Regions from separate parts of the Priestia sp. J2 genome, predicted to be linked through region 1. Evidence: riboswitches for the same ligand, from Rfam matches in the RefSeq annotation. Region 1 holds a riboswitch; the other holds the start of a gene.
The links. A riboswitch is a leader RNA that binds a small molecule or an ion and turns the genes downstream of it on or off. The one in region 1 is predicted to bind lysine.
Positions count from the first base shown of each region.

Region 2: it holds a riboswitch for lysine, as region 1 does, so the genes downstream of both, LJY09_RS23395 (aspartate kinase) here and lysA (diaminopimelate decarboxylase) in region 1, are expected to answer to the same signal.

Region 1 covers NZ_CP086208.1:2,304,560-2,320,627, reverse strand. The annotation lists gene LJY09_RS11625 (YckD family protein) at 1-215, opposite strand, end outside; gene LJY09_RS11620 (NAD(P)/FAD-dependent oxidoreductase) at 289-1,407, opposite strand; gene LJY09_RS11615 (CBO0543 family protein) at 1,746-2,258, shown strand; lysine riboswitch at 2,325-2,507, shown strand; gene lysA (diaminopimelate decarboxylase) at 2,646-3,974, shown strand; gene LJY09_RS11605 (dicarboxylate/amino acid:cation symporter) at 4,025-5,287, shown strand; gene LJY09_RS27640 (hypothetical protein) at 5,426-5,560, shown strand; gene LJY09_RS11600 (hypothetical protein) at 5,716-5,901, shown strand; gene LJY09_RS11595 (LysR family transcriptional regulator) at 6,034-6,945, shown strand; gene LJY09_RS11590 (O-methyltransferase) at 7,146-7,832, opposite strand; gene LJY09_RS11585 (GNAT family N-acetyltransferase) at 8,085-8,660, opposite strand; gene LJY09_RS11580 (hypothetical protein) at 8,836-9,309, opposite strand; gene LJY09_RS11575 (aminoacyl-histidine dipeptidase) at 9,554-11,014, opposite strand; gene LJY09_RS11570 (3-hydroxybutyrate dehydrogenase) at 11,210-11,986, opposite strand; gene LJY09_RS11565 (GntP family permease) at 12,006-13,286, opposite strand; gene LJY09_RS11560 (DedA family protein) at 13,624-14,223, shown strand; gene LJY09_RS11555 (CitMHS family transporter) at 14,265-15,572, opposite strand; gene LJY09_RS11550 (response regulator) at 15,770-16,068, opposite strand, start outside.
Region 2 covers NZ_CP086208.1:4,509,812-4,525,879, reverse strand. The annotation lists gene LJY09_RS23440 (DUF350 domain-containing protein) at 1-259, shown strand, start outside; gene LJY09_RS23435 (5-methyltetrahydropteroyltriglutamate--homocysteine S-methyltransferase) at 411-1,517, opposite strand; gene LJY09_RS23430 (AMP-binding protein) at 1,736-3,427, shown strand; gene LJY09_RS23425 (fatty acid metabolism transcriptional regulator FadR) at 3,540-4,124, shown strand; gene LJY09_RS23420 (enoyl-CoA hydratase) at 4,204-4,977, shown strand; gene LJY09_RS23415 (electron transfer flavoprotein subunit beta/FixA family protein) at 4,996-5,769, shown strand; gene LJY09_RS23410 (electron transfer flavoprotein subunit alpha/FixB family protein) at 5,803-6,783, shown strand; gene trxA (thioredoxin) at 7,192-7,506, shown strand; gene uvrC (excinuclease ABC subunit UvrC) at 7,730-9,496, shown strand; lysine riboswitch at 9,562-9,739, shown strand; gene LJY09_RS23395 (aspartate kinase) at 9,881-11,113, shown strand; gene LJY09_RS23390 (YslB family protein) at 11,165-11,692, opposite strand; gene LJY09_RS23385 (succinate dehydrogenase cytochrome b558 subunit) at 12,182-12,790, shown strand; gene sdhA (succinate dehydrogenase flavoprotein subunit) at 12,820-14,607, shown strand; gene sdhB (succinate dehydrogenase iron-sulfur subunit) at 14,611-15,384, shown strand; gene LJY09_RS23370 (acyl-CoA thioesterase) at 15,448-15,897, shown strand.

The DNA.
Region 1 (16,068 bases):
CTCTCCGTTTTGCTTAGCACGCCGTACTCCACATATTTTGAAAGTATTTCTTTCTTTTTTTCGAACATTTCTTTGTACAGAACGGATAATTCCTGCTTTTGCTGAGACGTCAGCTGCACGTCTTTTGTTTCTGGCTGAGGATTGTTTTCCGCTAATACAGGCGTCCCGCTCATAAATAAAAAAGCTGCTGCTGCACTTATCATAACCTTTCGCAAACAATCTACTTCCTTTCATCATATAGTAGTTATAGTTTGCGAACTTCTATTTGTTTTCATTCATTCTATTTGCTTAGGACTCAATAGCTCCTCTTACATCATAATCGCTAAGATCAATTTCCATTTCCATTTCAAGTGCTAATTTAGCAAGCTCTGAACCAAGATAAGGACCCGACGTTAAGCCTGAAGCTCCGAGACCATTCGCTACTAGTATTCCTTCGTAAGCTGGAAGAGCCCCAATGACTGGCAAGAAGCCTGGAGTAAATGGTCGAAACCCTACCCTTGTTTCTAAGACTGTGCTTTCTGTTAAGCCAGGAGCAATTAATAAGGCCTTTGAAAAAATTTCATGAAGCCCCCCAGCCGTTACTCTCAAGTCATAACCCGTGTCGTTTTCATGTGTTGCTCCTATGACAATTTGACCTTGTTCAAACGAAAGAATATATTGGTCGCTTGGAGGCATTACAACGGGCCAGTCTTTTGTATCTAAATCAGGAAGATGCAAGTGGACAATTTGTGCTTTTTGAAAGCTTGCTAAAAATTTCACTCCAAGAGGCTCTAGTAATTGATTTGCCCACGCTCCTGCTGTCACGATTGTTGTACTTGCTAGAAGGGTTTGTCCATTTACGGCAACGCCCGTTACTTGATTATTTTCATAAAGTAGTTCTGCGTTTCCTTCTATTATTTTTGCACCGTTTTTCTTCGCTGCATTCACAAGTGCGTTTCGAAGAGCTCTTCCGTTAACGCGAGCGGCTCCACTAATATGAACTGAACTGTATTCTTCCGAAAGAGCCGGAAACAAAGCCTGTGTTTCTTTAGCGGATAAACGTGTAATCTCGCCTATTTCGGGGGCTTCTTCCCGACGCTTATATGCTCGTTCTTCCATTTTTTTAAGCTTTTGTTCATCAGTGTGTAAACTAATTGCTCCTACTCGCTTATATCCCGTATCCGTTTCTCCATCTTCTTCTAATTGCTGAATTAATGTTTGATAGTACTTGGCGCCGCCTTTTGCTAAGCGGTACCATGCTTTATTTCGACGCTGCGAAAGCCACGGACAAACAATTCCTGCTGCTGCATCAGTAGCTTGACCAGCATCCTTGCGATCTATCAATGTCACATCTGCTCCTGCTTTTGCTAAATGATATGCCGTAGAAGCTCCAAGTACCCCAGCTCCAACTACGATGTATGTTTTCATACCGAAACACCCTTTTCTTTCTTCTAGTATTCTCATGCTATATGTATGCAATTTTAGCATAGCAAAAAAAGAAGTCACATACTAGGCGAAGCTATTTTAAGCTTATTTTTAAGCCTTGCTGACTTTGACATATAGCTCCTTTAGTCTCGTAAGCAAAAGCGGTAGAAGTTCTTTTACCAAGATTATAACAGGGTGAAGAAAGCCATAAATAGTGGTAGTACGTCTTTAACGCTGTGGCTTACGGCTTTTCTATGATAGGTGCTGAATAAAAAAATGAAAGAATAAAACCACTATAATATGTAAATAAAAAGAAATAACCATTATTTTAAGGAGAGCGTATGCAATCTTCATTTGTATTATTTTTTATCATTCTTGGTTTACTATTTGGCAAGTGGCGAAGGTATCAAGAATACTACCCTACTTTGCTGTTTTGGGTCACGGGGAATTTGCTTTATGAAGTGCTGCTGTTTCATCACCGCGTATGGGTATTTCACCCTGTTGGTATTGATCATCTTTTTCTACCCGATCACCTAATGGTTTCTCTTGGAATAACCTTAATTATTTATCCGTTTGTTATACCGGTTTTTTTAGGAAGGCTGCCGCTGCATGTAAGCGGCCGGCTGTGGTGGATTCTTTTATGGGCGCTTTTATTTACTGTGATTGAGTTCATTGCTTATGTTAATCACAGTATCACTCATCATTATGGATGGTCGCTGCTATGTTCTTTTCTCTTCAATATTGTCACGTTCTCACTTTTAATCATTCATCAGAAGACAGCGCTGGCTGCTTGGATTCTATCTGGAAGCTTCATAGCTTTTTTATTTATCTTCTTTGATATTCCTATGCCTTAACTTTTCATTGACTAGACAGAGGAAAAGGAAATATAATAGGAGTTACATTTAAATATAATTTTCCTCTCTGAGAATAGAGGTGCATGAAATCAAGAGTCACTTATTGGAGACTAATGGAGTCTGTGAAGATAAGTAAAAGGGATTTCGTGCCGAAGTATATAAACATCCATTGTGTTCATATACTGGTTCAGTATTGAATAAATGCTGAGCTGTCACAAACCACTTGGTTTGTGGAGAGCTATTGAAGAGATGTTGATGCCTAGAATGTAATAATACTTTATTATTATGAAACCAAGACGCGTGAACATCACTTCACGGGTCTTTTTTGTGTTTTTCTACTGACCATCAAAGTTATAGTTGAATGATTTAAATGGAGGGATACGGATTATGTACTTACATGGAACGAGTAAAATTAACAGCAGCAATCATTTAGAAATTGGGCAGTGTGATACGGTCGAACTGAAAAAACAATACGGCACTCCCCTATACATCTACGATCAAGAATTAATTGAGACGAAATGCAAGGCCTTCCATTCAGCCTTTCAAAGAAGCGGATTTTCATATCAAATCGCCTATGCAGGGAAAGCGTTTCTTTGTATGGAAATGGCTAGCCTTTTAACGAAGCTTGATATGTCATTAGATGTGGTCTCAGGAGGCGAATTATTTACAGCTCTTGAAGCGGGATATCCAGCTGAACGCATTCATTTTCACGGAAATAACAAAACGATTGAAGAAATTGAAATGGCTCTTGATGCGAATATTGGCTGTTTTGTTGTGGATAACTTTACCGAACTTGAAGTTTTACATGCCTTAGCAGCTGAGCGCAAACAGAAAGCATCTATTCTTCTGCGTGTTACTCCAGGGATTGAAGCCCACACACATGAGTATATTATGACCGGACAGGAAGACTCCAAGTTTGGATTTGGTCTTTCCAATGACCAGGCTATGAAAGCGGTAAGTTCTGCATTAGAAAAGCCTTACTACGATCTTTTAGGCATTCATTGTCATATTGGTTCGCAAATTTTTGAAGTAGATGGTTTTTCTCGCGCCATTGATATTTTAACTGATTTCTTATTCAGTATTCGTGATAAAATGGAATTTGAAGTAAAAGTTTTAAACGTAGGTGGTGGTTTTGGTATTCGTTATACCGAAAGCGACTCTCCACTTCCAGTTGAGTATTATGTAGATGCACTGACAGAAAAGCTAAGCCGCACGTTAACTGAACAGAATTATACCCTTCCGGAAGTCTGGATTGAGCCTGGAAGAAGCATCGTAGGAGAAGCAGGTACAACGCTTTATACAATCGGCTCAACGAAGGAGATTCCAGGTGTACGCAAATACGTAGGAATTGATGGCGGTATGACCGATAATATCCGTCCTGCTCTTTACGATGCAAAACATGAAGCTGTCTTGGCTAATAGAGTGACGGATAAAAAAGATGAAACAGTATCAATTGCGGGGAAATGCTGTGAATCAGGAGATATGCTTATTTGGGATATCGATTTACCGCGCGTTAATCAAGGAGATTTACTAGCAGTATCCTCTACAGGTGCCTACAACTATTCAATGGCTAGCAATTACAACCGTATTCCGCGCCCTGCTGTTGTATTTGTGAAAAATGGAGAAGCTCGTCTTGCTGTAGAGCGAGAAACATACGAAGATTTGGTGCGTAAAGATGTAAAGCCAGTCGTTACTACGTATGCAATGAGCAAATGATAGCTGTTCTTGCGTAGTAAAGAAGCTATTGTTGTTTGGAGGAAATCTATATGGTTTTAAGTGTATTTAAAACGTACAGATCATCGCTTATTCTGCTTCTCGCTATTTTAATTGGCGGGATAGCAGGATATGCTATCGGGCCCGATGTGGCAGTCGTAAAGCCCTTTGGTGATTTGTTTCTTAATTTAATGTTCATGATTATCGTTCCCCTTGTCTTTTTTAGTGTGGCTTCGGCGATCGCAAACATGAACGAAATGAAACGTCTTGGTAAAATTATGCTAGGTATCGCCGTTGTGTTTGTCGCCACTGCTGCTGTTTCAGCCGTTCTAGGCTTTTTAGGCGCATCACTTTACAATCCGCTGCACAACGTAGATACTTCTGCCATTAAAGAATTAATGGGTGACAGTGAAAATACAGCTGAAAAAATGACGCTTTTAAATCAGCTTGTTAGTACATTTACTGTACCTGATTTTGTTCAGTTATTTTCGAAAGAGCATATTTTACAATTAATTGTCTTTGCCGTTATCTTCGGTATTGCTACCACGATGGCTGGTGAAAAAGGACAGCCTATGGCGAAATTTCTGACTTCGGGTCAAGAAGTATCGATGAAAGTCGTTAAAATTGTCATGTACTATGCTCCAATTGGTTTAGGGTGCTATTTTGCTACTGTAGTAGGAGAACTTGGACCAAAGATCTTGCAAGGGTATGCTAGAGCATTTATTCTTTATTTATTAATTGCAATCGTTTACTATTTTGGCTTCTTTACGCTATACGCATGGATTGCTGGCGGTAAAGCAGGAATTAAGCTGTTTTGGAAAAATGCAGCTGCTCCTTCTATCACTGCTATTGCTACCTGTTCTTCCGCGGCATCTATTCCAGTCAATTTAGACGCAACAAAGAAAATGGGTGTGCCGCTGGATATTGCTGAAACAGTGATTCCATTAGGAGCAAACACCCATAAAGATGGTTCTGTTATCGGTGGTATTCTAAAAATTGTTTTCTTATTCAGTTTGTTCGGCAAAGATATGACGTCTGCTACGAGTATTTTGAGCATATTAGGCGTAGCCTTTTTAGTTGGAGCCGTAATGGGAGCAATTCCTGGAGGCGGTATGATTGGCGAAATGTTAATCATTACAATTTACGGATTTTCGCCAGAAGTTCTGCCCATCATTGCGGTCATTTCCACAATTATTGACGCCCCTGCTACGCTCTTAAACAGTACGGGAAATACAGTAACAGCGATGCTTGTTACAAGGTTTACAGAAGGAAAAGACTGGATTAACAAAATTATCACCACCGATAAAGTCGCCTAGTAAAAAAGCAAAGGGAACAGTCTTAGTGACTCTCCCTTTGCTTTTTTCGTGTGCAGTAATATCGATAGCCGTGTATAAAGTTTGTAAATACGCACATTCTATAGGTATGTTTCATAACCGGACTGGAGGTGTCGTCTAATGAGTAACGCTGCAGGAGGTTCAAAGAAGAATCAACCGAATGATGCGAATCACGTAAGTGCAGAAACAAAAGCTCATCAAAAACGTCTCACTGAGCAAAACAAACAAGAGCATCAAGCTGAAGAGCGAAAATAAAATGACGTCAAAGAACGTTTGGCACAGGCCCTGCGTTCTTTGACGTCATTTTATTTTGAGAGAGCTTAATGACGACGCTCTTTATAGGTCTATCGTACAACCTCCTTTCAAACTTTTACATATTCTATTAATAGGTTTGTAAAAGGAGGAATGATATGGTGTTTTCTTGGATAGAGATTACAGCTGCAGCCTTTGGGCTTTCAGTTATTTTGATAAGTTTTGCATTTTTGCCCGAACGTACAGGCAAAAATCTTTATATTCCTCATCAGCTAGTAGCAAAATCTATGTTTCTCTATAAAAAGATTATTGGTTTTATAAATCAATTTCGACAGAAACTTTAGTTCATTTCCTTTCCTCGTTTTTATTCATTGGATAGCTCCCTTTTTTAATCAGCGCATTTACAGTAAATAATTTAATGGTTAAAATAAAGAGTAAAAAAAAAGGATAAGCAGTTTGCAGAAATGGAGTTTCACATGGAAATCAGAGACTTAGAATACTTTATAGAGGTAGCGAATCATAAAAATTTTACAAAGGCAGCGCTGCAAGTTCATTTGTCACAAACGGCTTTAAGTAAAGCCGTCAAAAAAGTAGAAAATGAACTAGGATTTGAGCTTCTTGACCGTTCAACAAGAGAATTAAAGCTAACCGATGCAGGAGAAGTCGTGTATCATCAGGCAACTAAAGCGCTGTCGGTGTTAAAAGACATGCCTCACTTGTTGGGCGATTTAATGAACTTGCAAACAGGGCAAATCAAGATGGGAATCCCTCCGCTCATCGGGACCTTGTTTTTCCCGAAGATTGCAAAAGCATTTAATGAACAATACCCTAAAGTATCTCTAGAGCTTATTGAATTTGGAGCAAAAAAAATTGAAGCCCTTGTGGAAGAGGCTGGTGTAGATATGGGGATTGTTATGCTTCCTCTCACAAGCGGTCATGATGAGCATTTTCACTTATACCCGTTCGTTAAGGAGAGATTCCTTTTATACGCCCATAAAAACCATCCTTTAGCGAAACGTTCTTCCGTCTGGATGAAAGAATTGGAGCATGAAAAATTCATTATGTTCAGTGAAGAATTTACGCTGCACGACCGGTTAATTCAAGATGCTTTAAAATCAGGATTTGTGCCTTCTATCGCATATAAAAGTTCTCAATGGGATTTAATTATTGAATTAACAGCAGCAGAACTAGGTATTGCTATTTTACCCGAATCGCTTTATGCCAAAGTGAAAGATTCCAATATTATTACGGTACCTATTGCAGATCCTGAAATGATGTGGGAACTTGGAATTATTCTGTTAAAAGAACGCTACAGTTCATTCGCTGTAAGAGAGTTGATTAATTTTCTGACAGCAAAACAAATAACAAATAAGTTGGACGCAAATTAAATAGAGGCTGGGAGATAACGAAATCAATCCACAGCTAGAAGCACCTACGCCTACACACATGAAATTTACGTTCACTATCACCATGAAAAAATCCGACCGAAGAATCGAGATTCTCCATCAAGAATTTGAATTCATCGGTCGGATTTCCCTTCAACAAAACTACTTTTGTCCCAGCCTCTTTATATGTAACACGAGTTCTATCATTCAACAATCCCTACAATGAATCCATCATAGCCTTTGCTTCCAACGGTTTGTATAGCCGTGGCGCTGATTCGTTTTTCTTGAGCCAGAGCATCCATAAATTGTCGAATTCCCTTTACATTTTCATCTTCACTTTCTGAGTTCACCACATGCCCTTGACGAACAACATTATCACAAATAATCGTACTTCCTCGTTTTGATAATTCTAGAGCCCACTTTAAGTAATTTGGGTTATTCGGCTTGTCAGCATCAATAAAGATAAGATCAAACGGCTCTGTTCCCTTATCCTTTAATACAGCTAATGTATCAAGCCCGGGGCCGACAATGACTTCTACTAAGTGGCTTACTCCCGCTCTTTTTAAATTAGCTCGTGCTACTTCTGCATGCTGAGCGCTTAATTCGAGCGTAATCAGCTGTCCGTCTTTCGGAAGAGCTCTGGCTAGCCAAATCGTGCTGTACCCTCCAAGAGTACCAATTTCCAAAATGCGTTTAGCCCCTTTTAATGAAGCTAACAAATGCAGAAACTTTCCTTGACTAGGCGATACGTCGATGGCAGGTAATCCAGCCTCTTGATTTGCCTTCAATACCTCATCAAGAATAGGGTCAGGTTGTATGAGCTTATGATTCATATAAAGATCCACTTCATTCCAAATTTCATATATAGACATTTCCATACTCCTCCACATAAGTGATAAAAGCTTTATTATTCAAAGATACGAATATGTTTTTCTCATATTCAGCTTGTTGCCGTAATCGTTCGTATTATGAATGTGTTCTAGCTCTCTAATAAACTATCCTGCTCGCTCTTAAAAAGAATTGTTATATGTCCATAAAAAAAGACCTTCAGAGAGGTCTTTTTTTATCTTTAAATAATCGTAGCTCAATCCGTAAAAAATATCCGGTACCTTTCTACCGGCTATTTTCTAGAAGACATCTTATTATCCGTTATGACTGAACTTAAATACTATCGGTGTACGTTCTGTTTCTATTTTCCAAATCATGTGATGATATCCTTTGCTCCAGTAATCTTTTACTAAGTAATCGGGAATTCCAAATATGTTTTTCCATACTTTCTGAGCATTCTTGTATCCGCTATCCAAACAAATTTTTTTAATTTCTCTGCTTTGAAGCGTAAGCAGCATAATATGTATAAGCAGTGTTCCTACCCCTTTTCTTTGGTACTTTGGATGAACAAAAACTGTGCCGATTTCAATCCATCCTTGCAGCTCCCCTTTTGTACATGCCATAATTAATTCACTAACAGGGCCATATTCAATGCAGCCAATAATCTTATTGGTGCACGTATCTATTCCGAGCCAAAAGAATCGACATTTCCCATCGCTATCAAGGTCACTTTTTAAATATTGTTCTTTACTTTCAATTTCTATTTGTATATCGTTCACCATGTCAGATAGACCCTCTCTATGAAAGGTATCTGTGATCACTTCATTAAAAAGCTCGTGGAGTTCTGCGCTGTCCTCTATTTTTGGTCTTCTTATTTCAATATGATTCAATGTTCATCCCTCCTGATTATTTCACTGCCAAATATGAAGTTTTACTTTTATTATTTATCAATATATGTTGATAATCCTTTTCTTTTTCTACAGTTTTCCCAACAAAAAAAGCACGAGAAGCTTTAAGTTCTCGTACTTTTTTATAATATGGATTCTGCTTTTCTATTGGGAACTGTTAATACTGATTCACAAAGCTCTGGATTTTACATACGAATTCAGAAAGATTCTCCTTTATCTCTTTATCTTCTGTTTTCGTTACTTGCTCTTGTATGGCATCAATCATTAAACGTGCTCTTTTAGGATCTATAGAGGCCGGCTGGCTGCTATTATTTGATAAACTCTTCAAAATTTGATTAGTCATTTTGTTTTTATCATGAATATAAAATAACATTTGAGGAACTTGATTAATTAACAAATTTACATACCTGCGAAACTCCTCTATCTCATATAATTCTCTTGAAGTACCTTTAAAGCCATCAACGGAAAGCATAAGACTCTGGTAGCCTTTATCACTGCGTTGATTAAGTGCTTTAATGACTTTTAAAAATCGATCGAACTTTAGATAACGTATTTCGTCTTTCTTTAATTCTAAAAATTCAATTTCTCCTTTTTCTAAAAAAGGATCTTTGATAAGACTATTATCATTCATATACATTCTCTCCCTACTAATTTATTAGTTGCAGAGCTTGTTTTGAATTCATTTGTCTATCGTTTTAGTAATTGTTTACCTCTTTTAGGACCGTTTTAAAACCTTTATTTGTAAAACGCTTACATAAATGTTCTCAATTGCCTGACGCGTTGATGGAACCCTATTTATTATCTGATAAATGACGAATGAAAAAGAGCTCCTTTACAGAAGCTCTCTTTTTAAGATTATAGGAATGCTGATAACTTTATATCTTATTTGCCTCTTTTAATACTGCTAATAAGTATTCCCATGTCTTAATAGTAGACGGAATGCTCAGGTGTTCATCAGGTGTATGAACGTCGTACATATCGGGTCCGAGCGAAATGGCATCTAATCCAGGGATTTTTTCTAAGAAAATACCGCATTCAATTCCAGCATGGATGGCGATGATCTCCGCCTCTTCACCATACTTTTCTTTGTAAACCTTTTTACATAATTCGCGAATTTTTGAATCTCCATTGTACGCCCATTCAGGATAATTACCTTTTGTTTCAACTCTTCCCCCGACTACCTGAGCAAGTATGCGCACTTGACTTACTATTTTTTCTTTTAAGCTTTTTACTGAGCTGCGAATTTCATTTTGAAAAACAACCTCAGATTCTGTCGTCGTGATCACACCTAAGTTGGTAGAAGATTCTACTAATCCTTCAATATTCATACTCATGCTTTGAACGCCGTTTGGTGTTAGCATAATAGCTTGTACAATTCGTTCTGTCGTTTCTCTTGTAAAACATTTCTCAACGGAAGAAAATTTGTTTATTTTTACATATACGCTCGGATCAGCCGCTTGTAATTCATTTTTTACTATTTCGTTCCACTCACGAATCTTATTTTCTAGCTTTCCTACCTCAGAAGGCTCAACTGATAGAATTGCTTCTGATTCACGGGGAATTGCATTTGATTTTAATCCTCCGCTAATGCTGCTTAAAGAATAGGGAAGTTCTTGTTGTAAATCATATAAAACTCTCCCTAGCAGTTTATTCGCATTTCCTCTTTCTTTGTCAATTTCCATTCCGGAATGTCCGCCGCGCAGTCCTCCGATGCTTAAGCTATATGTTTCTGAGTTATTGGAAGACGACTCCCAGTTTATAGGAATACGAAGCACGCCTTTTACCCCGCCTGCGCTGCTGACAAGGAGCTTTCCGTCCTCTTCTGTATCAAGGTTAATAAAGATTTTCCCTTCAAAATAAGCTGGATTTACAGCAATGGCTCCGCCCATAGTCGTTTCTTCTTCAGTGGTAATGACTACTTCAAGAGAGGGGTGCGCTATATTTTGAGCATCTAGTAAAGCCAGTGCATATGCAACGGCAATCCCGTTATCAGCTCCTAGCGTAGTACCATTTGCATAAAGCATATCTTCAACAATTCGCAGTTGAAGCGGATCTTTTTCAAAGTCATGGACAGTTCCTTTATTTAACTCGCATACCATGTCCATATGTCCTTGCAAAATGATAGCTGAAGCATGTTCATATCCTTTAGTTGCCGGCTTTTTAATGATTACATTTAAAGCTTTGTCTTGGATAACCTCAAGGCTTCTTTCTTTTGCAAAAGAAACTAAATAGTTACTAATTTCTTTTTCATTTCCAGATTCTCTAGGAATAGCTGAGATTTCGTTAAAGAAATAGAAAACCGGATGTTTAATTAATTCATTTACTGTTTGCACCATATGTATCATCCTTTCTAATCTGTACGCTTTTTTATCCTACTATTTATCTTGACAGTAGAAATAGCATATGAGGCTTTTTTTATGTATCGCCTAGTTATATTTTAACGTTGATTAACTCAATAGAATAGATATAACCTAAAAAAGCATAAATGAGCCCGTTGGACTCATTTATGCTTTTAATGATTTGTTCTATTTTTATTGAGCTGTATATCCGCCGTCCATTACTACCGCTTGACCAGTTACACCTTTTGCTTTATCACTCGCTAAGAAGATAGCGTAGTCAGCAATTTCGCTCACGTCTAGTAATCTTTTTTGAGGGACTAAAGGATAAATAACTTCTTCAAGAACGCTTTCTAATGGTACGTTTCTTGTTTTAGCTAAACCATCTAACTGACCTCTCACTAGTGGTGTATCCACATAACCAGGACAAAGTGCATTAACCGTAATACCGTGTGCTGCACCTTCAAGAGCAGCTACTTTTGTTAGCCCAATTACACCGTGTTTGGCACTGTTATAAGCTGCTTTGCCTGCAAAACCGATTAAACCGTTGATAGAAGAAACGTTAATAATACGTCCGAACCCTTGTTTTTTCATAATCGGAAACGCGTGCTTAATCGCCATAAATGGAGCTGTTAGCATAATTTTAATCATTAACTCATACTTTTCAGTTGGAAACTCTTCGATTGGAGAAACATGCTGCAAACCAGCGTTGTTAATGAACGTATGAACCGCTCCAAAATGTGCGTTTGCTGTTTCAATTAAATGTTTGATTTCTTCTTCTTTTGTTACATCCGCTTTGACACCAAGTGCTTCGAATCCAGCTTCACGAAGATTTTGTGCTGCAGCTTCTACGGCAGTTTGATCAATATCAGATAACACAATTTTCCCGCCGTTTTCAGCGAATCGTTTACCTATTTCAAATCCAATTCCTCTTGCTGCTCCTGTGATTACAATTACTTGATTTTCAACCATGTGTATTCTCCTCCTGTTTTTAAATAATACCGGCTGCCGCTAATGCGACTCCTGCAAATAAAGCGATTGTCGGGATGATAAATGCAACAACAAATACGTCTTTATACGTTTCTTTATGCCGAAGACCAGTTACAGCTAATAGCGTTAACAACGCACCGTTATGCGGTAAAATAGATGCACCTGACGCAACGCTTGCAATACGGTGAAGCGCATCGGCGCTTAAATTCGTCGTTTGAGACAAGTGATACCACGTATCTCCTAATGCTTGAAGCGCAATACCCATACCACCGGATGCTGAACCCGTGATCATCGCTAGCACTTGAACGCTTAACGCTTCTGAAACGAGCGGATTACTCGAAATGTTTAGTAGTACGTGCGTGACATCTTTAAACTCTGGAACTGCTGTAATAACCGAGCCAAAGCCTACTGCTGCACTCGTGTTAATAACAGCCATTACGGATCCTTTTGCTCCTTCATTTATAGAAGAAATAAACGTCTTATAGTGTTTGAAATTAATAAGTAAAATAGAAAAAATACCAATTAATAATGATACGATAGGCTCCCATTTTAAAACGTTTAATGTCACGACAACGATAATCAGCGGTAAAATAGCTAACATTACATTCATCGAGTCCTGCTCTTCACTTGCGGCAACCGATGATTCATTAGGCTCAGTAAACCCTTGATTTTTAGCTTTTAATTTTTTATCGCGATAAGCTAACCATAAATAGCCTCCCACTGCCATAATAAGACCTGAGACAATTCCAATAATCGAACCGGACATTGCATTGGTTTTAAATGTAGCAGTCGGAATCAGATTTTGAATTTGAGGCGTACCTGGAATCGCTGTCATTGTAAATGTAAATGCTCCGAGTGCAATGGTTGCTGGCAGTAAATTTCGCGATACGTTAGCTTCTCGAAATAATGCGATTGCTAAAGGATAAATCGCAAAGACAACAACGAATAAACTGACTCCGCCGTATGTCAAAATGGCTGAAGCAATCAGCACCCCTAAAATGGCTCTTTTACTTCCAAACAATTTAGCAATGCGCTGCGCTAGCGACTTAGCTGCGCCTGTATCTTCCATTAGCTTTCCAAAGACGGCTCCTAATAAAAAGATGGGGAACCATTTTGCAGCGAAATCTACAAACCCTCCCATATACACATCTGTATAAGTAGGCAGTACTTTTAAACCGCTAAAATAAGCAACAAACGTAGCGACAACAGGTGCCACCCAGATAATAGACCATCCTAGATAAGCAAAAAACATCAACAATAACAATCCTACAATAATAACCACACGGTAACCTCCTTTCCTTTTAATACATATACATAATGGATTATTTCACAACACAACAAGTTTACACCCGTTAGTTTTATAAGTAAAATGAATAAAAGGAATCAAAACTATGAATAAAAGTCGTAGTTTATTTAAAAATTCACACTCAATTATTTTTTTCCTATAATTTCACTTTGAGTAGAAGCTATAAAATATACTTCCTTCTTTTTTCCTTGTACAAGCTAAGTTTTTTTCTGTTATATCCCGCGCTCTTCCTTTATTTTCTTTTCTCTTATAAGTTTTTCCGAACATATAGATGGGTATTTGAATGTTATGACACAGAAAAAGAGGCGATCTTATGCTACACTTCATAACAGACTTACTGAAACAATTTGGAATTTGGGGACTTTTAAGCGGACTGGCCATTGAGGCTTCCTCCCTGCCGTTTCCTGGTTCTCTTCTCACCCTTACCTACGGATACTTATTAAACATGCACATAGTGAAATTATTATTAATCGCTCTTGCAGGAAGCGCCGTTTATACAGCTTTTAGCTTTATACCGTATGGGATAGGCTATAAATTAGAAGATAAGGTAAAGAAAAAATTATCAAAAAAGAAAAAAGCATTTGAGAAATCGCAAAAATGGTTTAAAAAATGCGGATTATGGAGTATTGCGATTGCTCGTCCTTTAGGGCTCGGCAACTACATTTCTTACCTTTCAGGGCTATCTAAAGTAAAACCTATGCCGTTTGCTCTGCTCACATTTCTTGGTATCTTTCCTTTGAATATTGCCATGCTTTGGCTAGGACAAATCGGAAACTTTAAGTCCATTCAGTCTTTTATCTCAGATGCACAAACTTATATTCTAATTGCAGCGGTAGTGGCTGTATGCGGATTTTTAATTTATAAGTTCTATTTTAAAAAGAGCAGCTGCAGCGAACAGTCTAGTTCAACTTAAGATTAAGAATATAAAAAAAGACCCCGAGGGGTCTTTTTTTATTAAATGGAAATAACACCTAAGATTAATGCAGCTAGTGTCATCACCGCCGTAGTTCCTAGCGCCCACTTAATTAAAAATCGTTGCAAATCACTAAATTCAATTCCTACCATTCCAATTAATAAGTGAGCTGCTGCTACCAAGGGACTTATCACGTGAACAGGTTGTCCTAAGATAGCAGCTCTTCCAATTTCAGCTGCGCTAATGCCATAACTTTCGGCAGCTTGAGCAATAATCGGCAATACGCCAAAATAAAAAGCATTATTAGACATAAAAAATGTAAAAGGAGCACTTAAAAATGCTACTACAACTGGCAAAAAAGGGCCCATTGCATCTGGAATTATTCCTACAAGTGTATTTGCCATAGCATCAATCATCTTTGTTCCAGACATAATTCCTGTAAAAATACCTGCTGCAATAACAATTGAAACGACGGCTACCGCATTATTTGCATGAGATGAAATTCGCTGCTGTTGATCTTTGATGTTTGGATAATTTATTAGTAATGCAATAGCGAATGCTACCATGAACAAAAGCATCAGCGACATGAAGTCCATAATTAAGCACACCATAAGACTAACGGTAAGCAGAAAATTAAACCATACTAACTTAGGACGTCGATAGTCTGAATATTGCACTGTTCCCTCTACTTCATGTGCGTGTGCAATTTCATTTGCAGAATGTTTAATATTGATAACTCCTAATCTTTTTCTTTCCCTTCTTCCAAGTACAACAGAAACAAACAGCACCCATAGAAGCCCAAAACCCATTACAGGTATCAAAGGCAAAAACAACTGAGATGAATCCAAATTTAATGAACTCATAGCCATAGCAGAAGCACCTCCCCACGGAGTCATATTCATAACTCCCATAGATAGCATCGCTACTCCTGCAAGGATAAGTGGATTCATTTCTAAGCGTTTATATAGCGGAAGCAAAGAAGAAACCGTTATCATATATGTAGTAGTTCCATCCCCATCTAAAGCAACCATCATTGAAAGCACAGCAGTTCCTACAACGATTTTTAGAGGATCTCCTTTTACAACCTTTAAAATGAATGAAACAAGAGGGTCAAACAATCCTGAATCAATCATCAACCCAAAATATAAAATAGCAAATAAAATCATAATAGCTGTAGGCGCAATGTCTTTTACACCCTCGAGCATCATAGGTCCCATTCCACTAGCAAAACCGCCTATTAGACCAAATATGATGGGGATAATGATAAGAGCAACCATTGGGGTAAGTCGTTTTGACATAATTAAATACATGAAGACTGCAACCATTAAAAATCCTAATAAAGAAAGCACAGATATTTTTCCTCCTTTTTGATAACGTTTTCATTTTTATTTGCTACACGTTATTAAAAAGGTATCACTTGTTGAAGCTGGTTCATAGATAACCAACATAAGTTTAATATCTTTTATAAAAGTAATTTTTTTCATTTTTTTCATGCATCATTTCTACATAAAAACGAGATAGCGGATAAAAACCCACTATCTCGTTTTTATGTAAGATTAGTTACTCGATATTTCCGTTCGGGCCTCCCTACACTTCCATACACTATTTCAACCTGCATTTCCTTACACGATACTAAATACTCTAAATACCTTCTCATTGTTGAATAACTGATACCGACTAATTGAGCAAACTCATCTACATTCAAGCTTTCCTGAACTTTGCAAACTTTATCTCTTACCAAACGAAGAGTATGTTTATCAATACCTTTAGGAAATGCTGTTACTGCAGCCGCTGATTGATTGCGGCGACTATGATGTGTTCTAAATAAATGGTCTATTTTGTCTT
Region 2 (16,068 bases), 2.2 Mb from region 1:
GATGGCAACAGGTGGGAAAATATTTGGATTAGCTAATATTTTTCGCTATTCGATTGAGCACAACGACAATTTGTTAAGAATGCTTGGATGGGGAATATATGGGTTTGTTCTTTTACTAGTCAGCTATTTTATTTTCGAATTTTTGACGCCGAAATTTCGAATCGATGATGAAATTGAACAAGATAACAGAGCCGTTGGGTTTATTTCACTTGTTATTTCAATCGGTATGTCCTATGTAATAGGAGCAGGGATAGGATAGGAGAGAGTCATGGAGAAGTTAGCGAAAATTTTACTCATTTTATGCGGAGTGTTTATGCTTATTGGTCTTATCTATTTATCTATATAGCTTTTCCTAACATTGTGATGACAGCAAAAAAGCTGGCCTTAAAGCAGGTCAGCTTTTTTAATGATTACTTCCATACATCTTCAGCAATTGAAATCACGTGCTTTACTTTATCCCACTGCTGTTCTTCAGTTAGTAAATTTCCTTCTTCTGTAGAAGCAAATCCGCACTGGGGACTCAAACAAATTTGATCAAGAGAAACAAATTCTGCCGCTTCAGCAATTCGTTTTTTCACTGCTTCAGGATCTTCTAAATCTCCAAATTTTGATGTGATAAGACCAAGGACAATCTGAAGGTCATTTCGCTTTACATGTCGAAGAGGTTCGAATCCTCCTGAGCGTTCATCATCAAATTCTAAAAATAGTCCATCTACGTTTAACTGACTGAAAATAGCTTTTGACGCATTTTCATATCCGCCGCTTGCTGTATAAGTAGACTGGAAATTCCCTCTGCAAATATGCATTGTAATAACCATGTCATCTGGCTTATGCGCAATGGATTCATTGATCGCATCCGTAAAACGTTTCAGTAATTCTTGGGGCGTAAATCCTTTTGACGCGATTTGTTCTTGTCCTTTTTCTGAGAAAAAGACCGCCCACGCAGTATCATCTAACTGTAAATAGCGGCATCCAGCATCATAAAATGCTTGAATGGCTTTTTGATATGTTTTAACTAAATCAGCAAAAAATACATCCGTATCCGAGTAAGCAGACTCTTCAATATGACCTCTGAAAAACAGCATATTGGGACTTGGAATGGTGAACTTAGCCACGTGTTCTTTTCCGGCCGCTTGATGAAGAAATTTATAATCTTCAATCATAGGGTGGTGATTAAAATCTAGTTTTCCAGTAACTTTTATACCGTGAGCTTTTGTTTGGACCCCGTGAAACTGAATTCCCGACTCTGCTTCGTAAAGTTCTACGCCCACAAGTTCTGATAGAAAATCAAAGTGCCACCACGCACGGCGAAACTCACCGTCTGTTATGGCTTTTAATCCAATTTGTTTTTGCTTTTCTACGAGCTTACTAATTTCTTCATCTTCAATTGCTCGAAGCTGTTTCTTTGTCATTTCCCCGTTTTCTACCTGTAATCGTGCTTGCTTGATACGCTCAGGACGCAAAAAGCTTCCAACGTGATCTGCTTTGAACGGTCCTTTAGTCAATGTTGTTATCAATTCATACAGCTCCTTAAAAAAAATCTAATTTTTATTATATACAAAAAATTCGGATAATGTACAGGGATAAATCCAATTTTTATTTATTACGCTGCAGGATGAAAGAGTGATTAGACAGGAAAGAGAACATTCAATAACGATTGCATCTAAAAAAAGAATGAACTATAATTTTAATTAGAAAATTCTAATTTTTTATTTTTTTGAGGGAGAGGATACGTGTGGAATCCACCGAAAAGATATGGCTTTCTCAATACCCAGAGGAAATATCTGCTACGCTTCATTATGAGCAAAAAAATTTAGCACAGCTTTTTGAAGAAGCAGTTCAAAAAGCCCCTAAAAAAAACGCAATCTATTTTCTAGGGAAAAAAATGACGTTTTCCCAACTGCATCAAGATTCTTTGAAACTGTCATCTTACCTTATTGAACTGGGATTAAAAAAAGGGGATAGAGTAGCCATTATGCTTCCAAATTGCCCTCAAGCTGTCATTTCCTTTTATGCAGTTCTTCTTGCCGGAGGAGTAGTCGTTCAAACAAACCCTTTGTATACGGAAAGGGAGTTAGAGTATCAGCTGAATGATTCAGAAGCGACCATGATTATTGCACTCGATTTGCTATATCCGCGTGTAGTAAAAATGAAAGCGTTAACAAGTGTAAAACACGTAGTCATCACCTCTATTCAAGACTATCTCCCATTTCCCAAAAACATAATTTATCCATTTATTCAGCGCAAACAGCAGAAGATAAGCGTGGATGTGAGTCATACGGAGACTACTCATTTATTTAAACGCATTATAAGTGAATCCTCTCCAGCAGTATGTAATGCTGAGGGAATTTCAGACGAAGATATCGCGATTTTGCAATACACCGGGGGAACAACAGGTTTTCCAAAAGGAGTCATGCTTACTCATAAAAACTTGGTAGCCAATGCAACGATGTGTTCACATTGGTTATACCGCTGCAAGCATGGAGAAGAAAAAGTGCTTGGAATTATCCCGTTTTTTCATGTGTATGGTTTAACAACGGTTCTGGTTCTATCGGTTTTGCAAAACTACGAGATGGTGCTTCTGCCTAAATTTGATGCAAAAACGACGCTCAAAACCATTCATAAGCAGCAGCCTACTTTATTTCCAGGTGCTCCGACAATTTACATCGCATTATTAAACCATCCTGATTTAGCAAAATACAACCTATCTTCTATTGATTCATGTATGAGCGGTTCGGCTCCTCTTCCTGTGGAAGTGCAGGAGCAGTTTGAAAAGCTCACTGGAGGTAAACTAGTGGAAGGATATGGATTGACGGAAACCTCTCCTGTTACTCATGCTAATTTTCTTTGGAAAGAGAGAATACCAGGAAGCATTGGAGTGCCTTGGCCAGACACAGATGCCAAAATTCTCTCGTTTGAAACAGGTAAAGAAGCTGCTGTAAGCGAAGTAGGAGAAATTGCGGTTAAAGGTCCTCAGGTCATGAAAGGATATTGGAAGCAGCCTGAAGAAACGGAGGCTGTTATGCGAGACGGGTGGTTGCTAACAGGTGATGTTGGCTATATGGATGATAAAGGTTATTTTTATGTAGTAGATCGAAAGAAAGATATTATTATTGCCGGGGGATATAATATCTATCCTCGAGAAGTTGAAGAAGTATTATATGAGCATGAAAAAATTCAAGAAGCTGTAGTGGTAGGTGTTCCTGACCCATATAGAGGAGAAACAGTGAAGGCTTACATTGTATTAAAAAATGGTGTAAGATGTACTGAAGAAGAGTTAAATGAGTTTTCTAGAAAGTATTTAGCTGCTTATAAAGTTCCGCGCCTTTATGAATTTCGAAATGAGCTTCCAAAAACAGCGGTCGGGAAGATTCTGCGACGAGCGCTGATTGAAGAAGAAAATGAAAAGCATAAAAAGGCGACGTAATCGATCGTCGCCTTTGATTTTTTTGCTGAAACATAATTGACAGATACTTGCGGTTTCTTTATTATAAAGATATGAATGAATAATCATTCATATTTTAAAGGAGCGTATAAGATTGAGAAGAAATAAGCCAAAGTATAAGCAGATTATCGATGCAGCTGTAGTAGTAATAGCAGAAAACGGATACCACAATGCTCAGGTTTCTAAAATTGCTAAGCAGGCTGGAGTTGCAGACGGTACGATATATTTATATTTTAAAAACAAAGAAGATGTCTTGATTTCCTTATTTCAAGAGAAGATGGGACAGTTTGTAGAAAAAATTTATGAAGAACTGGCGGGAATTGAAACTGCGGCAGAAAAACTTCACGTATTAATTGACAAGCATTTTTCGTTTCTAGCGGAGGATCATCATTTAGCTACAGTGACACAGCTTGAACTGCGTCAATCGAACAAAGATTTAAGATTGAAAATTAACGATGTATTAAAAGATTATCTGACTCTCATTGATTCTATTTTACAGACAGGAATCGAAACGGGTGAGTTTTCTGAAAATATAGATATTCGTCTTGCGCGACAGATGATTTTTGGAACGATTGATGAAACTGTCACAACATGGGTAATGAACGATCATCGATATGGTCTAATAGAATCGGTAGATAAAGTCCATTCCCTGCTGTTAAACGGCTGCAGCGGCTCATAATCGTAAGTGAGCCTGCTGCTCCCTTGCGAGGGGAGAAGCGCAAGGTAATGAAAATAGAAAGAAAGGGTGGGGGAAACAAATGGAGATTATCCAGGTTGAAACTGTTGATGCAATAAGCTTCATTACGTTGAATAGACAACCTGCTAACGCTTTGTCTCAAGATTTATTAAAAGATCTTTCAAGTGTTTTAAAACATTTAGAAGATAGCAAAGAGACAAGGGTTATCGTCATTAAAGGCGAAGGGAAATTCTTTTGTGCTGGAGCTGATATAAAAGAGTTTACATCACTGCAGCAGGAAAAAGATTACGAGAAACTTGCTGTTAACGGCCAAGAGCTCTTTGAGTATATTGAAAATTACCCAAAACCAGTTATTGCAGCTATTCATGGAGCTGCTTTAGGCGGAGGATTAGAGCTTGCTATGAGCTGCCATATCCGTTTGGTAACAGAAAATGCTAAGCTGGGCTTGCCTGAACTTCAGTTAGGAATTATACCAGGGTTTGGAGGAACTCAGCGATTGCCTCGTTATGTAGGGGTTCATAAGGCTTGTGAGATGATGCTGACAAGTGATCCAATATCGGGCAGCGAGGCAGTGGAGTTAGGATTGGCAAACGCAGCTTTTGAAGAAAGTCAGCTTATCAATGAAACATTTTTACTTGCTAGAAAAATTGCCAAAAAAAGCCCAATCTCTGTTAAAGCTACTTTGCAGCTGCTTCAACATGTAAAAACAGATGCTTATTACAGCGGCATCAAAAAAGAAGCACAATTTTTTGGAAGCGTATTCAAAAGCCGTGATGCTCAAGAAGGCGTAGCCGCTTTTATTGAAAAGCGCCAGCCCAAATTTTTAGGAAAATAAGCTTAGGAGGGGAATTGAATGAATATTTATGTGTTAGTAAAAAGAACGTTCGATACAGAGGAGAAACTTTCACTAAAAAATGGTCAAATTGTTGAAGATGGAGCTGAATTTATTATTAATCCTTACGATGAGTATGCAGTTGAAGAGGCTATTCAGCTAAAGGAAAAGCATGGCGGAGAGATTACGGTCGTGAGTGTAGGAGGGGAAGAATCAGAAAAAGAACTCCGAACAGCTTTGGCTATGGGAGCAGATAAAGCGGTTTTAATCAATACGGAAGATGACATAGAAGATGGCGATCAGTACACGACTTCTAGGCTGCTGGCACAGTACTTAAAAGAGCAATCTCCTGATTTAATCTTAGCAGGAAACGTAGCGATTGACGGAGGTTCAGGCCAGGTGGGACCGCGCGTAGCAGAACAGTTAGAAATCCCTTATATTACAACGATTACAAAGCTGGATATTGAAGGTGAAAAAGTGACGGTTGTACGCGATGTGGAAGGAGATTCGGAAGTTATTGAAACGTCGCTTCCTCTTTTAGTAACAGCTCAGCAGGGACTTAATGAGCCTCGCTATCCATCTCTTCCAGGGATTATGAAAGCGAAGAAGAAACCGTTGGTTGAAGTGGAATTAGACGATTTAGATTTAGATGAAGATGATGTAGAAGCAAAAACAAAGACAATTGAAATTTATTTACCTCCGAAAAAAGACGCGGGGCGCGTATTACAAGGAGATATAAAAGATCAAGTAACAGAGCTGGTCAATTTACTGCATAAGGAAGCAAAAGTCATTTAATAAGTCAAAAGTCAAAACAATGGGGGTATTGTAATGGGACGCAAAGTGTTAGTTCTTGGAGAAGCACGTGATGGGGGATTACGAAACGTATCGTTTGAAGCGATTTCCGCAGCGTCTACTATAGCTGACGGGGGAGAAATTATTGCAGCGTTAGTAGGAAAGGACGTAAAATCTTTAAGTGAAGAACTTATTGCATACGGAGCAGATAAAGTTGTTGTGACGGAGCACGAAGATTTAGCTGCTTACACATCGGATGGTTACGCTCAGGCATTATTAGCCATCATTGAAAGTGAACAGCCTGAAGCTATCGTATTTGGGCATACGGCTCTTGGCAAAGATCTAGCGCCAAAACTGGCAGCTCGCTTAGACAAAGGACTTATCTCGGATGTGACGGATGTAGAAGTGGGAGGGGATCAAGTAGTCTTCACTCGCCCAATTTATTCTGGTAAAGCATTTGAGAAGAAAATCATGACCGATGCTTTTACGTTTGTCACGATTCGTCCAAATAATATTTCACCGCTTGCAAAAGATGAGGGGCGTACAGGTGATGTAGAGGATTTAAATGTTGAAATCAAAAACCTGCGTACTGTTGTAAAAGAAGTCGTACGCAAAGCAACGCAAGGGGTTGATTTGTCCGAAGCAAAAGTCGTGATTGCAGGTGGTCGAGGTGTAAAAAGCACGGAAGGTTTTGGACCTCTCCAAGAACTAGCGGACGTGTTAAATGGAGCTGTTGGAGCGTCTCGCGGAGCGTGCGATGCAGATTACTGCGACTATTCTCTTCAAATCGGTCAGACGGGCAAAGTAGTCACACCAGATTTATACATTGCCTGCGGAATTTCAGGTGCTATTCAGCATTTGGCAGGTATGTCAAATTCAAAAATTATTGTTGCAATCAATAAAGATCCTGAAGCGAATATTTTTAAAGTAGCTGACTACGGAATCGTTGGAGATTTATTTGAAGTAGTGCCTCTGCTAACGGAAGAATTTAAAAAGCTGAAAGTACAGTCTGCGTAAGATTCTCGGACAAAAGTATTTGAGACGAAGTGAAGAACGAACCGTTGATCAAGATTTTTGATTAGTGGTTCGTTTTTTTGTTAGGGTAAACGCAGGGTAGGTCTTTCTAGCAGGTGATTGGAGGGCAAGGCGAAGACTCCTGCTAGAAAAGCGAAGTCTTGCATGGAAATCAACTGCGGTGTCGCAAGCGGTTCAACCCATGTATACTATTTGTTCGTCTTTGGATTCATTTAGTCAGGTCTCAGCCTCATGGGAAACGAAATTTTCTACGCATATTTTTAGGCAAATTGTACAAACTAGAGCGGAGAATAAACAGTATAAATGTAAGCAAAAAGTTAGCAAACCTTATTTGAAGGTGATATACTGTGAGTAGAATTTGGATATTGCATATATTTAGGAGGAATTAAAATGGCTATTGCACATGCTACAGATAAAAACTTTACAGATGAAATTAAATCAGGCCTAGTGCTTGTTGACTTTTGGGCACCATGGTGTGGCCCTTGTAAAATGATTGCTCCAGTTCTTGAAGAAATTGATGGCGAACTTAACGATAAAGTTAAAATCGTAAAAGTAGACGTTGATGAAAATCAAGAAACAGCTGGAAAATTTGGTGTTATGAGTATCCCAACTTTAGTATTATTCAAAGATGGAGAGAAAGTTGATCAAGTAGTTGGTTTCCAACCAAAAGAAGCATTAACAGAATTAATTAATAAACACGCGTAAGTCAAAACCTAGCTCAGGCTAGGTTTTTTTCTTTTTCTCCACTTTTTCTCTTTTGGGAATACTTTTATTTAGCGAATATGCGTTCGTTTGTTTTATACTAGATGTAAGGAACACCGCCATAAATCCAGCTTATGTACATGTATTAAGACAGGAAAGAATGTAGGTTACGCTTCATAAGCGATTGTATAGATGGACAGAGTAAGAGAAGAGGAAGGAGAAAAGTATGAACGATTATTTAAAAGAAAAGCTGGCTATTTTACCGGATCAGCCCGGCTGTTACTTGATGAAAGATAAATATGGAACGGTCATTTACGTAGGAAAAGCAAAAGTATTAAAAAATCGAGTACGTTCCTACTTTACCGGATCTCATGACGGAAAGACGCTTCGACTTGTAAACGACATTGTCGACTTTGAATATATCGTCACATCTTCTAATTTAGAAGCGCTTATTTTAGAAATGAATTTAATTAAAAAGCATGACCCAAAATACAATATTATGCTTAAAGATGATAAGGGCTATCCGTTTATTAAGATTACAGCTGAAAAACAGCCCCGACTTGTTATTACAAGAAAAATAAAAAAAGATAAAGGGAAATACTTCGGTCCTTATCCTAATGTTCAAGCAGCAAATGAAACAAAGCGGCTTCTTGATCGCATTTATCCGTTAAGAAAGTGCTCCACTATGCCAGATAGGCCTTGTTTGTATTACCATATCGGGCAATGTCTAGCTCCTTGCGTAAAAGAGGTAAAAGAAGAGCAAAACAAACAAATTATTGAAAATATCACGCGGTTTTTAAATGGTGGATATGAGCATGTCAAAACAGAGTTAACTGAAAAAATGTTAAAAGCTTCAGAAGAACTTGACTTTGAACGGGCTAAAGAATACCGAGATCAAATTGCTCATATCGAAGCGACAATGGAAAAGCAAAAAGTAACGTTTAATGATTTTGTTAATCGAGATGTGTTTGGCTATTCTTACGATAAAGGCTGGATGTGTGTTCAAGTTTTCTTTATTCGCCAAGGGAAATTAATTGAGCGAGAAGTTTCTATGTTTCCTTTTTATAAAGAGCCAGAAGAAGATTTCTTAACTTTTATCGGTCAGTTTTATGCCAAAAATATTAAGCCAAAAGAAGTGATGGTTCCAGCAACGATTGATGCAGAGTTAGCTGAGAAGTTAGTAGAAGTAGAGGTTCAGCATCCAAAGCGAGGCAAAAAGAAAGAATTAGTAGAACTTGCGTGTAAAAATGCAAAAATTGCGCTCGGTGAAAAATTCTATTTAATTGAACGAGATGAAGAGCGTACAGTTGGCGCAGTTGAACGGTTAGGAGAAGAGCTTGGAATTGCCGCTCCTTATCGGATTGAAGCATTTGATAACTCAAATATTCAAGGAACAGACCCAGTTTCTGCGATGATTGTTTTTGTTGATGGGAAACCGGAAAAGAAAGAATATCGCAAATATAAAATTAAGACGGTAAAGGGACCAGATGATTACAGTTCCATGAGGGAAGTCGTTCGCAGACGGTATTCCAGAGCATTAAAAGAAGGTCTTCCGCTTCCGGATTTAATTGTTGTAGATGGAGGCAAAGGGCATTTAGCTGCAGTACAGGACGTTCTCGAAAATGAATTGGGACTTTTAGTGCCTACAGCAGGTCTTGTCAAAGATGATAAGCACAGAACCTCCAATCTGATGATTGGTGAGCCTCCTCAAATCATACCGCTTGAACGCAATAGTCAAGAATTTTATTTGCTTCAGCGAATTCAAGATGAAGTTCACCGCTTTGCGATTACCTTCCACCGTCAAGTGCGCTCTAAGTCCGCTTTTCAGTCAGTTCTGGACGACATTCCGGGAGTGGGAGAAAAGCGTAAAAAAGCTTTGTTAAAGCATTTTGGTTCGGTGAAAAAATTGAAAGAAGCAACGATTGAAGATATTCGAAATTCAGGTGTTCCTCAGAACATTGCTGAAAAAATTTATGAAACATTGCAAAAATAGTCTTGAAATAATAGAAAATATTTGATAAGCTATTAACTAATTTCATACGACACTTCATCAAATGAAGTGAAGATAGAGGTGCAAATTTAATCAGTACGCATCAGGAAGGGTATGAGCCCTTATGAACGATGCGGAAAGGGAAATTTGCCGAAGTGAACATTACCTCATAGTAATGATTGCTGGTTCTGCGTTGAATAAACGTAGGATTGTCAAGATGTAGATTCTTGGAGAGCTATCTCACGGCAGTGGACGGTTATGTTTTATAATTTTCGTTCGTTAAGCAATGAGAGCTCATCTCATTGCTTTTTTTATTGTCTGAGTAAAAAAATTTAGCTTCTCATCATCCTGCATATGCAAATTTATTGAAAAGGAATGAACAAAATTATGGCATTAATCGTTCAAAAATTTGGTGGAACATCTGTTGGTTCTGTTGAACGTATTCAACATGTAGCAAACCGTGTTATTCAAGAAGCAGAGCGCGGTAACCAAGTAGTAGTTGTTGTATCGGCAATGGGCAAAACCACAGATGCACTGGTGAAATTAGCAAGTGATATTACGGACAGTCCAAGTAAACGCGAAATGGATATGCTTCTTACAACTGGAGAACAAGTAACGATTTCCCTGTTAACAATGGCTCTTCAATTCAAAGGTCATGAAGCCACTTCGCTAACAGGTTGGCAAGCTGGTATCCAGACGGAAGCAGTTCACAGCAATGCACGAATCCAGCACATTGACACGACTCGTATTCAAAGCCAATTAGATAGAGGTCGAATCGTAGTAGTAGCTGGATTCCAAGGCTGTTCAGAAGATGGAAGCATTACAACATTAGGTCGAGGCGGCTCTGACACGACGGCAGTAGCTCTTGCCGCGGCACTAAAAGCTGCAAAATGTGATATTTATACAGACGTAACAGGAGTGTTTACGACGGATCCGCGCTACGTAGAAGATGCTCGTAAACTTCATTCTATTTCATATGACGAAATGTTAGAATTAGCCAATTTAGGAGCAGGGGTGCTGCATCCGCGCGCTGTTGAGTTTGCAAAAAATTATCAGGTACCGCTAGAAGTGCGTTCAAGCTTAGAAAACGAGAATGGAACGATTGTTGAGGAGGAAGTTTCAATGGAACAAAACTTAGTCGTAAGAGGAATTGCGTTTGAAGATAATATTTCACGGGTGACAATTGAAGGGTTAAACAACGAGTTACAAACTCTTTCTACTATTTTTACAGCATTAGCAAAAGAACAGTTAAACGTGGATATTATTATTCAAAACGTAACGGCTAATAATCGCCTCTCTATCTCATTTTCTATTAAAACTGTAGACGTAGAAGCTGCTCTTGCCGTCTTAAAAGAGTATAAATCTACTTTGGGGTATACGCGTATTGAACATGAAAGCGGTCTGGCTAAAGTATCGATTGTGGGATCTGGCATGATTTCTAATCCAGGTGTTGCAGCCGAAATGTTTGAAGTGCTGGCAGGAGAGAAAATTGAAGTGAAGATGGTCAGCACGTCTGAAATTAAAGTATCTACAGTTGTACCGCATGCTGATATGGTAAAAGCTGTTGAGACGCTTCACGTAGCATTTGAATTAGAAGAGCAGCAGGCAGTGCAAGTATAAAGAAAAGAAAAAAGACGTGGTATCTCCACGTCTTTTATATATACGTATTTCTTACTTTTTATAACGCTCCGCACGGGTTTCGGTAGGTAAGATATCTTTTCGGTCCCACTGCACGGAAATCAGCACTTTTCCGTTCTTTTCTTTAGGTGTTAAGTAGGCTTCTGTTAGGCAGTTGTTTTGACGCTGAATCTGTTCAGCCACAAATCCTGACTCAAGATGAAATGAACAAGTTTCCTGCTGAAATCTTTTGCTGACCACATCACCTGATAACTCAAGCTCTAGTGAATATTTATCTTTTTTGGCAAGCGTCAGTGTTCCCCAGGAAGCTGCTTTAAAAAAAGCGACGATTTCATCCATTGTATTTAATGGATATTTACGCGCAAGGTGTTTTCCTGCCCAGTATGAGATGGTATTCGTTTCGTCTCCAAGAAGCTCTGGAATCAACACGTCACGCAAAAGACTGTATCCAAAATATGGAACGTGATCAGGAGCTCTCTCTGTTTCAGCTGCGGCATTAGGTTCTAATGTTTCCATCGTCTCTTCAAGTTCTTGCTGTGATTCTGTTTGTAAATTGCTCATGCTTTCCCCTCTTTCTTTACTACTATTATATACAAATCTAAAAAACCTCTCACGCATTTTTTTAATAAAATGTAAGAGGATCTTTATTATGGTAAAAAGAGTTAGATGTAAAGATAAAAAATCCATAAAATTACTTTTAAAAGGGTACTTTTACCTGTGTAAATGTTTTGTGAACTTGTTTACAATAAAAGTATAAAGTAAACGCTTACTTAACTGTGGCAAGCGATATTATAATAGAAAGAAAAAATCTTTAACATCAATGTAGTAAGCGTTAACAAATATAAAATTTTATAAATTTATATTTTATAGAAGATTTAAACATCTTGCCTTGACGCTCTTAATCGATGGGAGTAAAATTAACCTGTCACATACTTTATTAGGAAATGCAAAGGTTTTCATTTCCTGTATTCACGATTAATCTATTTGTCTAGTGGGAGTAAGAAAGTTCTTCACAAACTATGTTCATTTAACTAAGGGGGGTCTACGCAGATGGCGGCAAACAGAGAGTTTCAATATCGGAGAATCCATTCACTACTTGGAGTAATACCAATCGGGATTTTCTTAACACAGCATTTAGTTGTGAATCATTTCGCGACAAAGGGAGAAGAATCATTTAATCAAGCAGCTCACTTCATGGAGAGCTTACCTTTCCGCTATGCTCTAGAAATTTTCATTATTTTCTTACCAATCGTTTTTCACGCAATATACGGTCTTTACATCGCATTCACTGCTAAAACAAACGTTAACAACTATGGATTTTTCCGTAACTGGATGTTTATCCTTCAGCGTGTTTCAGGTGTAATCACACTTATCTTCATCACATGGCACGTATGGGAAACCAGAATACAAGCTGCGCTTGGAAAAGAAGTAGATTTTCAAATGATGGAACGAATTTTAAGCAACCCAGCAATGTTTGCATTCTACATAGTTGGTGTTGTATCTACAATCTTCCACTTTGCAAACGGTCTATGGTCATTTGGAGTTAGCTGGGGGTTAACTGTAACACCACGTTCTCAAAGAATTTCAACTTATGTGACATTAGCAATCTTCTTAGCACTTACATTCGTAGGTGTTCGTACATTATTCGCATTTGCATAAAATTAAGGTTTTGAAGGAGTGGGGTTCCGATGAGTAACGGAAAAATCATCGTAGTCGGTGGCGGTTTAGCTGGCTTGATGGCAACAATAAAAATTGCTGAGTCTGGCAAGCAAGTAGATTTATTTTCACTAGTTCCGGTAAAAAGATCTCACTCAGTTTGCGCGCAAGGTGGAATCAACGGAGCCGTAAATACGAAAGGTGAAGGAGATTCACCATGGGAACACTTTGATGACACAGTGTATGGCGGAGACTTTTTAGCCAACCAGCCACCTGTAAAAGCAATGTGTGAAGCAGCTCCTGGTATTATTCACTTACTTGACCGTATGGGTGTTATGTTTAACCGTACTCCTGAGGGTTTGTTAGACTTCAGACGATTTGGCGGAACGCAGCATCACCGTACGGCTTTTGCTGGAGCAACAACGGGTCAACAGTTATTGTACGCATTAGATGAGCAGGTTCGTCGCTATGAAGTTGCCGGACTTGTGACAAAGTACGAAGGATGGGAATTCTTAGGTGCTGTTCTTGATGATGAGCGCAGCTGTCGCGGAATTTCTGCACAGAATTTAAAATCAATGGAAATTAAAACGTTCCCAGCTGATGCGGTTATTATGGCTACAGGTGGACCTGGTATTGTCTTTGGAAAATCGACGAACTCAGTTATTAATACAGGTTCAGCGGCATCTATCGTGTATCAGCAAGGTGCATACTATTCAAACGGAGAGTTTATTCAAATTCATCCAACTGCTATCCCGGGAGATGATAAGCTTCGTCTTATGAGTGAATCTGCTCGTGGAGAAGGCGGACGCGTTTGGACATATAAAGACGGTAAACCTTGGTATTTCTTAGAGGAAAAATATCCGGCATACGGTAACTTAGTACCTCGTGATATTGCAACTCGTGAAATTTTTGACGTCTGCGTAGCGCAGAAGTTAGGAATTAACGGAGAGAACATGGTTTATCTGGACCTTTCACATAAAGATCCAAAAGAGCTAGACATTAAACTTGGAGGTATCATCGAAATCTATGAAAAATTCATGGGCGATGATCCGCGCAAAGTACCAATGAAGATTTTCCCAGCCGTACACTATTCAATGGGCGGTTTATGGGTGGATTACGATCAAATGACAAATATCCCTGGCTTGTTCGCAGCTGGTGAGTGTGATTATTCGCAGCACGGAGCGAACCGTTTAGGAGCAAACTCATTATTGTCAGCTATTTATGGCGGTATGGTTGCTGGTCCTAAAGCCGTTGAATACATCAATGGTTTAGAAAAGAGCGCAGATGCTATTTCTTCAAGCGTATATGATCGTCATGTGAAAGAAGAAGAAGAGAAATGGAACAATATCATGAATCTTCAAGGTACAGAAAATGCATACGTTCTTCATAAAGAGCTAGGGGAATGGATGACTGACAACGTGACAGTCGTACGATACAATGACAAACTGTTAAAAACAGATGAAAAGATTCAAGAATTAATTGAACGCTATGATCGTATTAACATTAATGACACGGCTAAATGGAGTAATCAAGCGGCAACATTTACTCGTCAGCTTCAAAACATGCTCCAGCTTTCACGTGTTGTAACGCTTGGAGCTTACAACCGTAACGAAAGTCGCGGTGCTCATTATAAGCCGGATTTCCCAGATCGTAACGATGAAGAATTCTTAAAAACAACAATGGCATCTTTCGTTGATAAGAAAACGGCTCCTTCTTTCCATTATGAAGAGGTAGACGTATCGTTAATCAAACCGCGTAAGCGCGACTACACAAAGAAAAAAGATGAAAAACCAAAAAAACAACAAGAGGGGGTTCGTTAATCAATGAGTGAACAACAAACAGTCCAAAAGACAGTGCGCTTCATTATTACACGTCAAGATTCAGCTGAATCTGCTCCTTACAATCAGGAGTTTGAAATTCCGTATCGTCCGAATATGAACGTTATTTCAGCACTGATGGAAATCAGACGTAACCCTGTTGATGCTTCAGGTAAAGAGGTTGCTCCGATAAACTGGGAAATGAACTGTTTAGAGGAAGTATGCGGAGCCTGTTCAATGGTTATCAACGGTAAACCTCGTCAGTCATGTACAGCTCTTGTTGATAAACTAGAACAGCCGATTCGCTTGCAGCCAATGAAAACATTCCCTGTTGTTCGTGACTTGCAGGTAGACCGCAGCCGTATGTTTGATTCACTGAAAAAAGTAAAAGCCTGGGTTCCGATCGATGGCACATACGATTTAGGACCAGGACCGCGTATGCCTGAAAAGAAACGTCAGTGGGCGTATGAGTTATCCAAGTGTATGACATGCGGCGTTTGCTTAGAAGCTTGTCCAAACGTAAACGACAAGTCAAACTTCATCGGTCCAGCACCGCTTTCTCAAGTTCGCTTGTTTAATGCCCATCCAACCGGTGCGTTAAATAAAGGAGAACGTTTAGAGACGATTATGGGTGATGGAGGGCTAGCGAACTGCGGGAACTCTCAAAACTGCGTTCAATCATGTCCAAAAGGAATTCCATTGACTACTTCAATCGCAGCTTTGAACCGCGACACAACAATTCAAGCATTCAGAAGTTTCTTTGGTAGCGATCAAGTATAACCACTCAAAACCTCTCCACGTGGAGAGGTTTTATTTTGTCTATGACGAACGGAGGAAATACAGATGAATAATATTTCGTATATTGAAGACATGGATCACTGGAAAGAGTCATTTTCGTTTAAGCAGAAAATCAAGGTAAGATTTTCGGAAACAGATATGTTTGGGCACTTAAATAATACGGTTCCTTTTGTTTATTTTGAACAAATACGTACGGAATTCTTTCACCATATTGGCTTTATGCAAAAGTGGACGAGTGAGTATGAGGGAACGATACCGGTGGTGGCTGATTTGCAGTGCGACTATGTCAAACAAGTGTATTTTGGCAACGTGCTAGCTGTTTTTGTAAAGGCCCATAAAATCGGACGTTCTTCGGTTGATTTACACTATATGATTCAAAATGAGCAAGGAGAGGTTGTACTCACGGGGAGAGGAACAATGGTGCAAATTTCTAAAGAAACAGGAAAAAGCGTGCCTTGGAATGAAGAGATGAAAAGGTGTTTATCGACTATATAAAAATGGCTTGAAGGCTCTTTCTTCAGGCTTTTTTTCTTTTTCAAAGGTAAAAAAGAGTTTTTTGCATATTTTTTCTAAAACTAGTAACCGCGTAGGCATACCGCACATAAGATATGTTGACTAAATTTACACCCATCCGATAGTTCAACTCAGGATCAGGCAAGGAGGGTT